Regions from separate parts of the Glaciimonas sp. OK215 genome, predicted to be linked through region 3. Evidence: predicted binding sites of a transcription regulator. Region 3 holds the regulator's gene; each other region holds the start of a gene.
What was found. Region 3 encodes sigma-54, which starts transcription at its own class of promoters, with help from an activator protein. Its sites were predicted from a motif close to TGGCANGNAANCTGCTTT; they were not measured.
Positions count from the first base shown of each region.

Region 1: AC3CHX_RS19400 (transglutaminase family protein) is a predicted target of sigma-54. The motif match lies at 1,900-1,917, and genes of this name have one in related genera.
Region 2: yiaY (L-threonine dehydrogenase) is a predicted target of sigma-54. The motif match lies at 2,940-2,957, and genes of this name have one in related genera.

Region 1 covers NZ_CM173544.1:4,207,584-4,211,674, reverse strand. The annotation lists gene AC3CHX_RS19410 (transglutaminase-like domain-containing protein) at 1-699, opposite strand, end outside; gene AC3CHX_RS19405 (alpha-E domain-containing protein) at 850-1,812, opposite strand; gene AC3CHX_RS19400 (transglutaminase family protein) at 1,990-4,091, shown strand, end outside.
Region 2 covers NZ_CM173544.1:305,021-309,111, forward strand. The annotation lists gene AC3CHX_RS01460 (WD40/YVTN/BNR-like repeat-containing protein) at 267-1,370, opposite strand; gene AC3CHX_RS01465 (MoaD/ThiS family protein) at 1,373-1,642, opposite strand; gene yiaY (L-threonine dehydrogenase) at 1,715-2,866, opposite strand; gene phbB (acetoacetyl-CoA reductase) at 3,249-3,989, shown strand.
Region 3 covers NZ_CM173544.1:5,515,216-5,519,306, reverse strand. The annotation lists gene AC3CHX_RS25445 (DUF4197 domain-containing protein) at 1-295, shown strand, start outside; gene hpf (ribosome hibernation-promoting factor, HPF/YfiA family) at 478-831, opposite strand; gene AC3CHX_RS25435 (RNA polymerase factor sigma-54) at 939-2,432, opposite strand; gene lptB (LPS export ABC transporter ATP-binding protein) at 2,450-3,202, opposite strand; gene lptA (lipopolysaccharide transport periplasmic protein LptA) at 3,204-3,743, opposite strand; gene lptC (LPS export ABC transporter periplasmic protein LptC) at 3,804-4,091, opposite strand, start outside.

The DNA.
Region 1 (4,091 bases), 1.3 Mb from region 3:
GTGTCCATAGGCGACAGTTACCCGTCCGCCGCGCGCTGTGTCCTGGGTCGCATCGAAGGTGTACCAGCGGCCGCCGACGTAGGCCTCGAACCATGCATGTAGATCCATGGGTTCAAGTCCATACAGATACCCCACCACCATCCGTGCCGGAATGCACAGGCCGCGGCATAGCGCGATGCCCAGATGCGCGAGATCGCGGCACACGCCTGCGCGTCTCTGGTTTACTTCGATAGCGGACATCTGGTGGTGATTGGAGGCCGGATCGAAGCGTACCGAGCGCTGAATCCAGGCGCTGATGCATGCCACCTGATCGTATCCCGGCGCGACGTTTTTCACGATGTCGTGGGCCATGTCGAAGCACAGTTCAGATTCGCAATAGCGACTGGGCAAAAGATACGTCAGCACCGCATCCGGCAGATTCTGCACTTCGTAAAACGCAGCGCCTGGCGCGACGTCGATCGCGTCGGCGGTCATGACATCGGCCGAGGTTCGGATGGAAAATTCGCCGGGCGGCGCAATCAGGCGCTGGCACAGGTTGCCGTAACCGTCGGTGAACTCCAGCACCGGCAAGCTCGGTTTCAGGGTGTAGCTTTCACGCGCTACCCATTGCTGTGCGCCGCTGCGCGGACGCAGCATCAAAATAAACGGCGTGGGACTGCTTACCGTGAAGCTCAGGTTGCAACTGGTGCGTAGCCACATGGAGGAATTCCTTCGTTGCGCGATGAGGGTGCATCATATTGGTGTGATGTGCGCCGTGATGGTGAGTTGTTCGTCGCCACCACGGCGAGCGCCTCTAATTGGTGCGGCAGCTTCATCGCCGCGGCCGGGAGCAACGCTGCGGGCAGCGCGTCAGGCGACTGCCTCTCTTTCCAGCGGTACCAGGAAATCGCCGCTTAAGCGGTTCCCCAGTTCGTTGATGCTTGCCAGGAATTTCGTCAGGTAGCCATGCAAGCCTTGTTCGAGGATGTCCTCGATGCGGGCGAACTGCAGTGCGGCGTGCAATTTCCCGGCGAAACGCTCGGTGTCCAGCGAGAGTTCGTTGCGGATATCTTTCAGGTTTGCGACGACGCCGGTCATGCAGGCCAGCAGAGAGCGCGGCATATTGGCCTGCAGCATCAGCAGTTCGGCCACGCGTGCCGGGGTGATGACGTCGCGATAGACCTTGCGGTAGACCTCGAACGCCGAGACCGAACGCAACAGGGCCGCCCAGTAGTAGAACTCCGCCTGGGCACCCGGTTCGATGGCATTGTTGTGTTGTGCGGCAAGGAACTTCACATCGAGGATGCGCGCCGTATTGTCGGCGCGTTCCAGGAAGGTGCCGAGGCGGATGAAGTTGAAGGCTTCATCTTGCAACATGGTGCCAAACGTGACGCCGCGCGACAGGTGGGAGCGGTGTTTGACCCACTCGAAGAACTGGCTGGGATGGTTCTCCGGCAGGTTGCACTTGAGGTGCTGCTGCAGTTCGAGCCAGGTCGTGTTTTCGGTTTGCCATACTTCGGTGGTCAGGGTGCCCCGCACGGCGCGGGCATTTTCGCGCGCTGCCGTCAGACAGGTGGCGATCGAGGAAGGGTTGTCCGGGTCGCGCACCATGAAATCGATCACATTTTTTTGTGTCAGTGCGGCGTATTTGTCATCGAAGGCATGCTCCAGTTCGGAAATGCCCAGCACGGCTCGCCATCCTTGTTCGGTGGCCAAGGCCGTTTGCGGCATGAGCGCATTTTGGATGCGGACATCCAGCATTCTGGCCGTGTTTTCGGCCCGTTCGGTGTAGCGGGCCATCCAGAAGAGGTGATCTGCGGTTGCGCTTAACATGTTATGTGTCCTCCGTGTTGACATGAACATACTATCAAGAAACGTGCCTGCTCCGGCCGGAATTGTTGCCTCACCTCTATTGGTTTTGGGCATGAATCCTGCATAATGGCCTTTGCATCGTTTCCGGCGATGCGATCCGCCCGCTACACGTCAACATTCATCGAAAGGCACCATCCAATGGCTATCCGTGTCGCGCTGCATCATAAAACCAGCTACCACTATGATCGCCTGGTTACCCTGTCACCGCATGAAGTCCGCTTGCGTCCGGCACCCCATGCGCGTACCCCGATTCTGTCGTATTCACTGACCGTCACGCCGCAGGATCATTTCATCAACTGGCAGCAAGACCCTTACGGCAATTACATCGGCCGTTTCGTGTTCCAGGAAAAATCGGACATGCTGGAATTCGCGGTCGATCTGGTGGCTGACATGACCGTCATCAACCCGTTTGATTTTTTCGTTGAGAAATATGCCGAACATTTTCCCTTCAGTTACCCGGCACAACTCAGTGCCGAGCTCAGCGCTTATTTGAAGGCGGAAACGCCTGGGCCATTGCTGGTCGAATGGGTCGCAGCGGCGCGCCGCGATCTCCTGAAGAAAGACCTGGCGACCAACGACTTTCTGGTGGCCATCAATCAACGTCTGCAGGGCGATATCGCGTATCTGCTGCGGATGGAGCCCGGCGTGCAAACCCCCGAGGAAACCCTGAACAAACGCTCGGGCTCCTGCCGCGACAGCGGCTGGCTGCTGGTGCAGATTCTGCGCGAGATGGGCCTGGCGGCGCGTTTCGTGTCGGGTTATCTGATCCAGCTGCGCGCCGATCAGGAGTCGCTCGACGGCCCCAGTGGGACCCAAGTCGATTTTACCGACCTGCACGCGTGGACCGAGGTGTATATACCGGGCGCGGGCTGGATCGGGCTGGACCCCACCTCAGGCATGTTGGCGAGTGAAGGCCATATTCCGCTCGCCTGTACTGCGATGCCGTCATCGGCGGCGCCGGTCAGCGGTTTTACCGACAAGGCCGAAGTCACTTTTTTCCACGAGATGACGATTACGCGGATTCACGAAGACCCGCGCGTCACCAAGCCTTACACCGAAGCCGACTGGCAGAAAATCGACCGGCTCGGCCAGCAGGTCGACGCCGATCTGAAGCTGCAGGATGTCCGCCTGACCCAGGGCGGGGAGCCGACCTTTGTCTCCATCGACGATATGGACGGGCCCGAATGGAATACCCTGGCGCACGGTGATAAAAAGCGTGAATTGGCGGGGCAACTCATGCATCGCCTGAAAAACCATTTTGCGCCGGGTGGCATGCTGCATTATGGCCAGGGCAAATGGTATCCGGGCGAACCTTTGCCGCGCTGGGCCTTAAATATCTATTGGCGCATCGACGGGCAACCGATGTGGCTCGACGCCACGCTGTTCTCGGATGAAAACAAGAACGACGGCTATGGCAGCGGCGAGGCCGAACGCTTCACCGCCGAATTGGTCAAGGCGCTGGGCCTGCCGGCCTACAGCCAGATCCCGGCGTATGAAGACGTGATGCTGCAAGCCCGGCTGGAGCAAGGGCTGCCGGTCAACCTCGACCCGCTCCAGGCCGACCTGAAGGCGCCGGAACAGCGGCGCCGTCTGGCGCGTCTGCTGGAGGCGGGGCTGGGCCAGGTGGTGGGTTATGTGTTGCCGCTGAAAGCCAGGGAGATCGACCCGAACATCGCCTTGGGTACCGGCTGGCGCACCTCCGCATGGCCGCTCAAGCGCGAGCATCTGTATCTGATCGAAGGCGACTCGCCAATGGGGCTGCGCTTGCCCCTGAATGCGCTGCCATGGGTGCTGCCGGATGACATGCCGCCCGATTTTGATGTAGATCCGTTCGCGCCGCGCGCCGAGCTGGCTGCCGGAAGAAAGGAAAAGCGGCCCATTCTCGGCCTCGATCCGGACAAGACCGGCAAGCCCGCCCCGCGGGGCGATGCCAAGCCCGCGCCGCGCGACGTGATTCATACCGCACTGTGCGTCCAGGTGCGGGATGGACGCTTGCATATCTTCATGCCGCCGCTAAAGCGCATCGAGGATTATCTGGCGCTGGTCACATCGGTAGAAAATACGGCGGCCAAGCTGAAACTGAAGCTCTGGATCGAGGGCTACCCGCCGCCGCGCGACCACCGTATCAAGCTGCTGAGCGTCACGCCCGATCCCGGCGTGATCGAGGTGAATATTCACCCGGCGGCCAGTTGGAATGAGCTGGTCTATAACATGTCGACCCTGTATCAGGAGGCGCGTTT
Region 2 (4,091 bases), 1.2 Mb from region 3:
CAAGGGTGTCGCGGGTGACTGCGAATCTGGAGGAAGCCGAAGGTAAAGCGCTTGCGGTGGTCAAGTAATTTCGGACACAACAATAGGTTCTTTTTCTGCCATTTTCCGCTCGCAGCAGATGTGAAGCAGTCGAATGTCTCCTATATACCCGGGCACATAGTGCGGGAAATCCGCACACTACGTTCTGTGGGAACCGGAGGCGGCTGACTGCCTCCGGTCACCCGGTGGCGACGGGGGTAACTCCGTCCCCACTCGATATGGCTTTGTTAGAAAAAAAGCACCGCATAGATCGGCGGCAGCGTGGCGGAAATTTCTTGCCAGGCGTCGCCGCCATTTTCGGAAACCCACAGCCCGCCGGTGGTCGATCCCATCAGCAGCGTATTCCCGTCATCCGTAACCGCCAAGCCATGGCGATACACCAGGTCGTAACAGTGTTGCTGCGGCAGTCCGCTGCGCAAGACCTCGAACGATTTGCCGCCATCGCGCGTACGTGTCACCGACATTGCGGCACCGACTGGAATCCGCCTCAGATCCGCTTCGGCAGGCACGAACCACGCGGTATCCGGGTCATCGGGGTGGGCGGCAACGGCAAAGCCGAAGGCCGTCGGCTGCACGATGTTCTTGCTCTGCGGTTCTATCCGTTGCCAGAATTTACCGGCATCGGTGGAGTGCCAGATGCCGTTGTGATGCTGGCACCAGAACACGTCGGGTGCCGCGCCGCATGACACGATGCGATGGGGGTCCTGGATGTCCTGGTCTTCAGCGCGCTCGGGCGGCATGTAGTCGGCATGCATGCCGGCGGCGCTGAGAGTCCAGTTCGCACCGCGATCGCGCGTGATCCACACACCGGCGCTTGAGATGCCGACCAGCACGTGGCGGCTGTCGCGCGGATCGACGCAGATCGAATGAATCCCCGGCGCGTCGTAACCGCCGCCAGCCCATTCGCCGCGTCCTGGCACTTCCCACAGCGCGCTCACCAGTTCCCACGAGTCGCCCCGGTCGCCAGAGCGAAATAGGCCGCCCGGCAGGGTGCCGGCCCAGAGTACGCCGGGTTCCTCCGCGCCGCCGGCGGCCATCGACCAGATCAGCGACAGCTTCCAGGGGGTCTCGGCGGCGTGTTCCTCGGGTTGCGGCGGATAGGTGGGCACGGCAATTTCGGTCCAGGTTTCGGCGCCCTGATCCCGGCGATGCAGCTTGACGCCGAAGTGGCCGAGGTTGAGCGCGGCATACAGTGCGCCGTCGCGCCGGTCGGACAGCGCCATGGTCACCGGATCGCCCAGAAAGCTGGACTGCGCTATGGCCCAATTACCGTCACGGCGGACCAGTTCGAACAAGCCCTTGCGGGTCGCAATTGCAGCGCGGTCTTGCATGATCAACCTCCTGACAGAGCTTGCAGGACATGGATGTTGCAGTGCGCAGTGAGTCCGTCGCGCAGACCGATGCGATCGCCGACGCGATGTCCGTCAATGAAAATCGCAACGTTGGGGCGCAGATGGCCCTGTTCATCGAGAATATAGCCGCGCAGCCGCGGGTTGGCCATGAACGCGGCCTCCAGCGCGTCGCGCAGCACCGTGGCCGAAGTGTCGATTTCAGGCACTTCGGTAAAGCGTCGTAGCTGCGGGGTAAAAATCACTTTTGCCATGCTAGAAAGTTAGTCAGTGGCGGGGTGATTTGCAAGACGGAAAAGCGCGTGGTGATGCTGTCGGGAAACTGCTTACATCGCCGCTTTAAAGATAGCGACGATCTGGGCGTGGCTGGCCGGGATCGGGTTAGTGAAACCGCAGGCATCTTTCAGTGCATTGGTGGCCAGCATTGCCAGGTCTTCTTCCTTCACGTTCAGCTCGCGCAGGCCCGACGGAATGTTGACGTCTTTTGACAGCTGACGGATGGCGGCAATACAGGCTTCCGCTCCCTGCTGATCGCTCATGCCTTTCACCTCAACGCCCATGGCAGCGGCGATGTCTTTCAAGCGGCCCGCGCAGGCCGTGGCATTGAAGCTCTGAACGTAAGGCAACAGCACTGCATTACAGACGCCGTGCGGCAGGTCGTAGAAGCCGCCCAACTGGTGCGCCATGGCGTGGACGTAGCCCAGTGAGGCCGTGTTGAACGCCATCCCGGCCAGGAATTGGGCGTAAGCCATGGTTTCACGCGCTGCCATATCGTTGCCGTTTGCGACGGCATGGCGCAGAGACTGGCTGATCATGGTCACCGCTTTCAGGGCACAGGCATCGGTCACCGGGTTATGGGCGCTGGAGACATAGGCTTCTGTGGCGTGCGTCAGGGCATCCATACCGGTTGCCGCCGTCAGGCTTTTCGGCATGCCCGCCATCAGTTCCGGATCGTTGACCGACAAGATCGGGGTAACGTGCTTATCGACGATGGCCATTTTGATATGACGTTCTACATCGGTAATGATGCAGAAGCGGGTCATCTCCGATGCGGTCCCTGCCGTGGTATTAATGGAAATCAAAGGCAGCTGTGGTTTAGGCGAGAGATCGACGCCCTCATAATCCTTGATATCGCCGCCGTTGACCGCTACCAGAGCGATACCTTTGGCGCAGTCGTGTGGAGAACCTCCGCCCAGGGAGATGACGCAATCACACTCGTTCTTTTTCAGGATCGCCAGACCTTCAGCCACATTGATGGTGGTAGGGTTCGGGTTAGTCCCGTCATAGACTGCGCTTTTTATACCCATCTCGGCCAGTAGGGCCTGTACCTGAGCGACAACCCCGATTTTATTCAATACTTTATCGGTCACAATCAGCGCCCGCTGGTAACCATAAGACTTGATGGTAGCGGCGGCATCTTTCAGGCAGCCTGCGCCAAGCATGTTGACGGAAGGCATGAAGAAGGTGGATGTAGTCATGAGTAACTCCTAAGGTTGTGGCATTTGTAAAGCGGATATTTGACTGTTCTGTTGCAACCGGTCATATATCTACAAGGCAAAGTGCATGCCATCAATTCTTGTACGCATAACGCCGGTTTTGGTTCGAATGTCGGCAAACTTGTTTTCTTGACTGCGTCAGAATATGGCAGTTGTCACAGAACGGAACGGAACAGCACGTTATTTCCTGCACCTGTTCAATTCCTTCACTGTGGCGTCATGTCATAAGGATGTAACGTGTCTCGGCCACAATAAAGCCCCGCCAGTATTTGACTAGCACCACCGGTGCTGGCGGTCGGCGCTGCAAGAGGAACCACCGTGCGGCAAGTAGATATCACTATCTAAAACATAGAGAGACAAGAACATGGCAAGAATTGCATTAGTGACCGGCGGCATGGGCGGTTTAGGCGAAGCGGTATGCATCAAGCTGGCTGCGCTGGGCCACCGGGTGATCACGACCTATTCGCCGGGAAATACCAAGGCCAACGAATGGTTGGCGTCGATGGAACAACAGGGTTACAACTTCCGCGCCTATCCGTGCGATGTGGCTGACTACGCGTCGGCCAGGGAATGCATCCGCATCATCGAGAAGGACGTCGGCCCGGTCGATGTGCTGGTCAACAATGCCGGCATCACGCGCGACATGACCTTCAAGAAAATGGACAAGCCCGACTGGGATGCGGTGATGCACACCAATCTCGATTCCGTATTCAACATGACCAAGCCGGTGTGCGATGGCATGGTCGAACGCGGCTGGGGGCGCATCATCAACATCTCGTCGGTGAATGGGCAAAAAGGTGCGTTCGGACAAAGCAACTACGCGGCGGCCAAGGCCGGCATGCATGGCTTCACCAAGGCGCTGGCGCTGGAAGTGGCGCGCAAGGGCGTGACGGTGAACACCATTTCGCCGGGGTATATCGGCACCAGGATGGTGATGGCGATTGCGCCGGAGGTACTCGACAGCAAGATCATTCCGCAGATTCCGATGGGGCGCCTGGGCAAGCCGGAGGAAGTTGCCGGCCTGGTCGCTTATCTGGCGGCGGATGAGGCGGCGTTTGTGACCGGGGCGAATATCGCGATCAACGGCGGACAACATATGTACTAGGACGACTCTCGGTCAATTGCGGGGCACGGCTTAAAGCGCATTGGCTGGCCCATATTTGTTGACGCTTGGTGCAAATGCATCTTATTATCATCGACAGCCTGT
Region 3 (4,091 bases):
CACTGATTTTTTCAGAGAGAAAACTGCTGCGCCATTGAGTGTGAAATTCCTGCCTATGGTGAAGCAAATTACCGATCGTAACGGTGTCTCGGCGCAATACAACGCGACCATGGGATTGGTTGGCAAAACAGGTCTGGTGCCAGGACAAGCTGCGACGGTTGAAGGTTATGTCACGCAACGTGCGCTGGATGGCTTGTTTTACATGATAGGCGAGGAAGAAAAGGCGATTCGTCGCGATCCGATTGGTACCGGCAGTGCGATTATCGGCAAGGTATTCGGTGCGATGAAGCAATGATGGACTGAATCGGGGCCATATTTGTCGGGCTGATCGGACCATCAAACATTACGCCCGCAAATGACTTCCACCAATAACAAAGGGCGCATTGACTGCGCCCTTGCTCATTTGTCAGTATAGAATTTTCTCAATCAGTTTATTGAGCGGATTCTTGCGTTGACGGGTTCAGAGAACCGCTACCATCACGTCGCTGCGACCGGTAATTCCTCGGGCAGATGCTTAATCGCGTCGTGTTGGTGGTTTTGCATTTTGTCCTTATATTTGATCACTTGACGATCGAGCTTGTCGATCAGTAAATCAATGGCAGCGTAAAGGTCATGCGCAATGCTCTCGGCATGCAGGTCTTTGCCTTTAACGCGCAGATTAATTTCAGCTTTTTGGCGTTTTTCTTTCTCGGTGATTTTGTCGATTGTCAGGATCACACTGATATCGATGACCTGATCGAAGTGGCGTTTGATACGCTCCAGTTTGTTTTGCACGTGTTCGCGAATGGCGGGAGTTACGTCGAGGTGATGCCCACTAATTGTGAAGTTCATACAGCGCTCCTATCAAATGTGTCGTTGGCGGTTCGGACTCCGGGTGATCAACTCACGCTGAATCGATCAGTCAGAACACAACGACGGTTGTGCAAACAAGCAAACAGCTACAGAGATTTGCGCAAATTAACCGGCGGAATTCTTAATGCTTCGCGATATTTTGCGACAGTACGGCGAGCTACAACCATACCTTGTTCCGCGAGCATATCGGCAATCTTGCTGTCAGAGAAAGGACTTTTAGAATCTTCCGCTCCTATGAGTTGTTTGATTAACGCCCGTATCGCCGTTGAGGAAGCCTCTCCACCTGCCTCCGTAGCAACATGGCTACCGAAGAAATACTTTAATTCGAACATCCCATGGGGGGTGAGCATGTATTTCTGAGTGGTTACGCGAGAAATGGTGCTCTCGTGTAAACCTAGTGTATCAGCTATTTCGCGCAACACAAGAGGCCGCATGGCGACTGCGCCATGCGAAAAAAAGTTGCGTTGGCGTTCTACAATTGCCTGGGCGACACGCAAAATTGTATCGAAGCGCTGCCGCATGTTCTTGATCAGCCATTTGGCCTCCTGCAATTGCGAATTGAGCGATCCTTCGCCCTTACTTTGTTTGAGGATGTTGGCGTAAAGTGCGTTGACGCGCAGTCTTGGCATAACGTCATTGTTGAGCATCACCTGCCAGCCATTCTTGGCCCGTCTGACAATCACGTCTGGCACCACGTAGTCCGAGGTGTTGCCGGCGAAGGTAGCGCCTGGATGCGGATTGCATTGCTTGATCACCACCTGCGCTTCGCGCAAATCTTCGTCATCGCAATCCAGCGCTTTCTTGATTTTATTGAAATCGCGCTGGGCAAATAAGGTCAGATAATCTTGCACAATTGTCAGCGCCAGACGGCGGGTGACAAAAGGGATCTTGGGAAAAGCCTTAATTTGCAGTGCCAGACATTCAGAGGCGTCGCGGGCGCCGACTCCGGTCGGATCGAAGCTTTGGACCATCTTCAATGCCGTCAATAGTTCTTCGACTTCGATCTCCAACTGCTCGGGCAGACGCGCGTAAATATCCTCCAGCGTTTCCTCCAGATAGCCATTCTCGTCAAGTGCATCAATGATCAATTCAATGAGCGCACGGTCGCGTTGCTGGTCCACCGCTTCACGCATCTGCTCCAGTAAATGCTCGCGTAGAGTCGATTCGTGTGCTTCCAGTTGGGGCCTTGCATCCTCGTCGTCCGGTGCCTTGGCGCTACGGGCGACGTCGTCAAAACTCCATTCGCTATCACCGCCGCCGTCAACGTTTTCCTGACTGTTTTCGCCGGCTTCCTGAACTTCGCCGCCAGCTTCCGGTTCGGTTGGCGAGCTGCTGACTTCGCTGTCGCCAGTCGGCGCATCCATGGTTGATGCGGTGCCGCTGATGGCACCGTCGGCCAATAACCGGACCGAGTTGTCGAGCGGATCGTCGAGGCGTTCCAGTAGCGGATTATCAGAGAGGATCTGTTCCAGTTCCTGGTGCAGCTCCAGCGTCGATAACTGCAGCAACCGTATGGATTGTTGCAGTTGCGGGGTCAGCGCCAGGTGTTGCGAGGTGCGGAGTTGGAGAGACTGTTTCATCGGTGCCTGGGACTCGGTTACATGCGGAAGTGTTCACCCAGATAGACCCGTCGCACTGATTCATTGGCGATGATGTCGTCCGGACTGCCGCTGGCCAGCACGCTGCCCTGGTTGATGATGTAGGCGCGATCGCAAATGCCGAGCGTTTCGCGCACGTTATGGTCGGTGATCAGGACGCCGATGCCGCGCTCTTTCAGGAAGCGGACGATGCGTTGAATTTCGATCACGGCAATCGGATCGATCCCGGCGAATGGTTCGTCCAGCAGCACGAAACGTGGATTAGTCGCCAGCGCCCGGGCGATTTCGACGCGCCGCCGTTCACCGCCGGACAACGACAATGCCTGACTTTCGCGCAGCTTATCAATTTGCAATTCCTGCAGCAGGGATTCCAGCTTGTCCGAGATTTGTTTTTTGGTGAGGCCGCTGCCATTCGGGCGCTGCAGTTCAAGTACCGCACGGATATTATCTTCCACCGTCAGTTTACGGAATACCGATGCCTCTTGCGGCAAGTAGGACAGACCAAGCACGGCGCGTTGATGAATCGGCAAGCGCGAGATGTCGATGCCATCCAGGTCAATCGCTCCGCCATCCGATGGCACCAGGCCGACGATCATGTAGAACGAGGTCGTTTTGCCGGCGCCGTTGGGGCCGAGCAGGCCGACCACTTCGCCATTTTTTACCTTCAACGACACGTCATGCACGACCTGGCGCGCACCATAACTTTTTTGCAACCCTGTGACGATCAGCGTGCTGGAGCTAGCGGCGGTCATCTCATTTCCCCTTCGGTTGGATGACGGCTTTGATGCGCCCGGATCCTGGCTGGCTGGTGCCGGAAACATCGTTGTTGACCGAGTAGAACTCGGCCCGGCTATCGTACGAGATGAATTCGCCGTTGACGACATCGGTAGGCTTGCTGCCTTGCAGGCGTCGCATCTGGGCCTTTGAAAATAATTTGACGATTTCGGTTTTGTCATCGTATTCGATACGTTCAGCTTCGCCGTCGATCCACAGGTCAGGACCGCCGTCGCGCTTCTGGCGGAAGGTGGCAAGACCGCCTGGCGCCGCATACAGGGTGGCGAACTGGTAGCCGGATGGATCGGTGGTGACGACCACCTTGTTGGCTTTCATTACCAGTGTGCCGCGCGTCAAGACGACATTGCCGGTAAAGATCTTGATCTGCTTGACGTCATCCAGGGTGAACTGATTCGCTTCTACATTCGACGGTTTATCGGCATCGGCTTTCTCGGCGCGCGCACCCGACATCAACATCAGTTGCAATGCAAGTAGCGATAAAAAAAGAACACGTTTCATAAAAAGTCCTGAAAAAAGGATAACGTCACAAGGCATTATCTGGGTATGCGAGCGGCTTGCTTACGGTTGGCGCGGTGCCGCGCGATAGGTGCCGCGGACATTGCTCAGCAGGCGCAATTCTCGCGTCGCGTTGTTGGCATACATGCCGGTACCCGTCATTTTCGATTGGTCGATCGTGATCTCGACCGGCTTGTCGCTTTTCATGATGTCGTCGTCAGGCAACAGCAACAGGTAGTCGGACTGCAAATGGAGCTTCGAGGACTTTGCGGTTGCCGGGCGATCCGCGTTGACATTGCCATACATATTGACTTTGCTATTGTTGTCTTCGATCTTGGCGGTGTCGGAGCG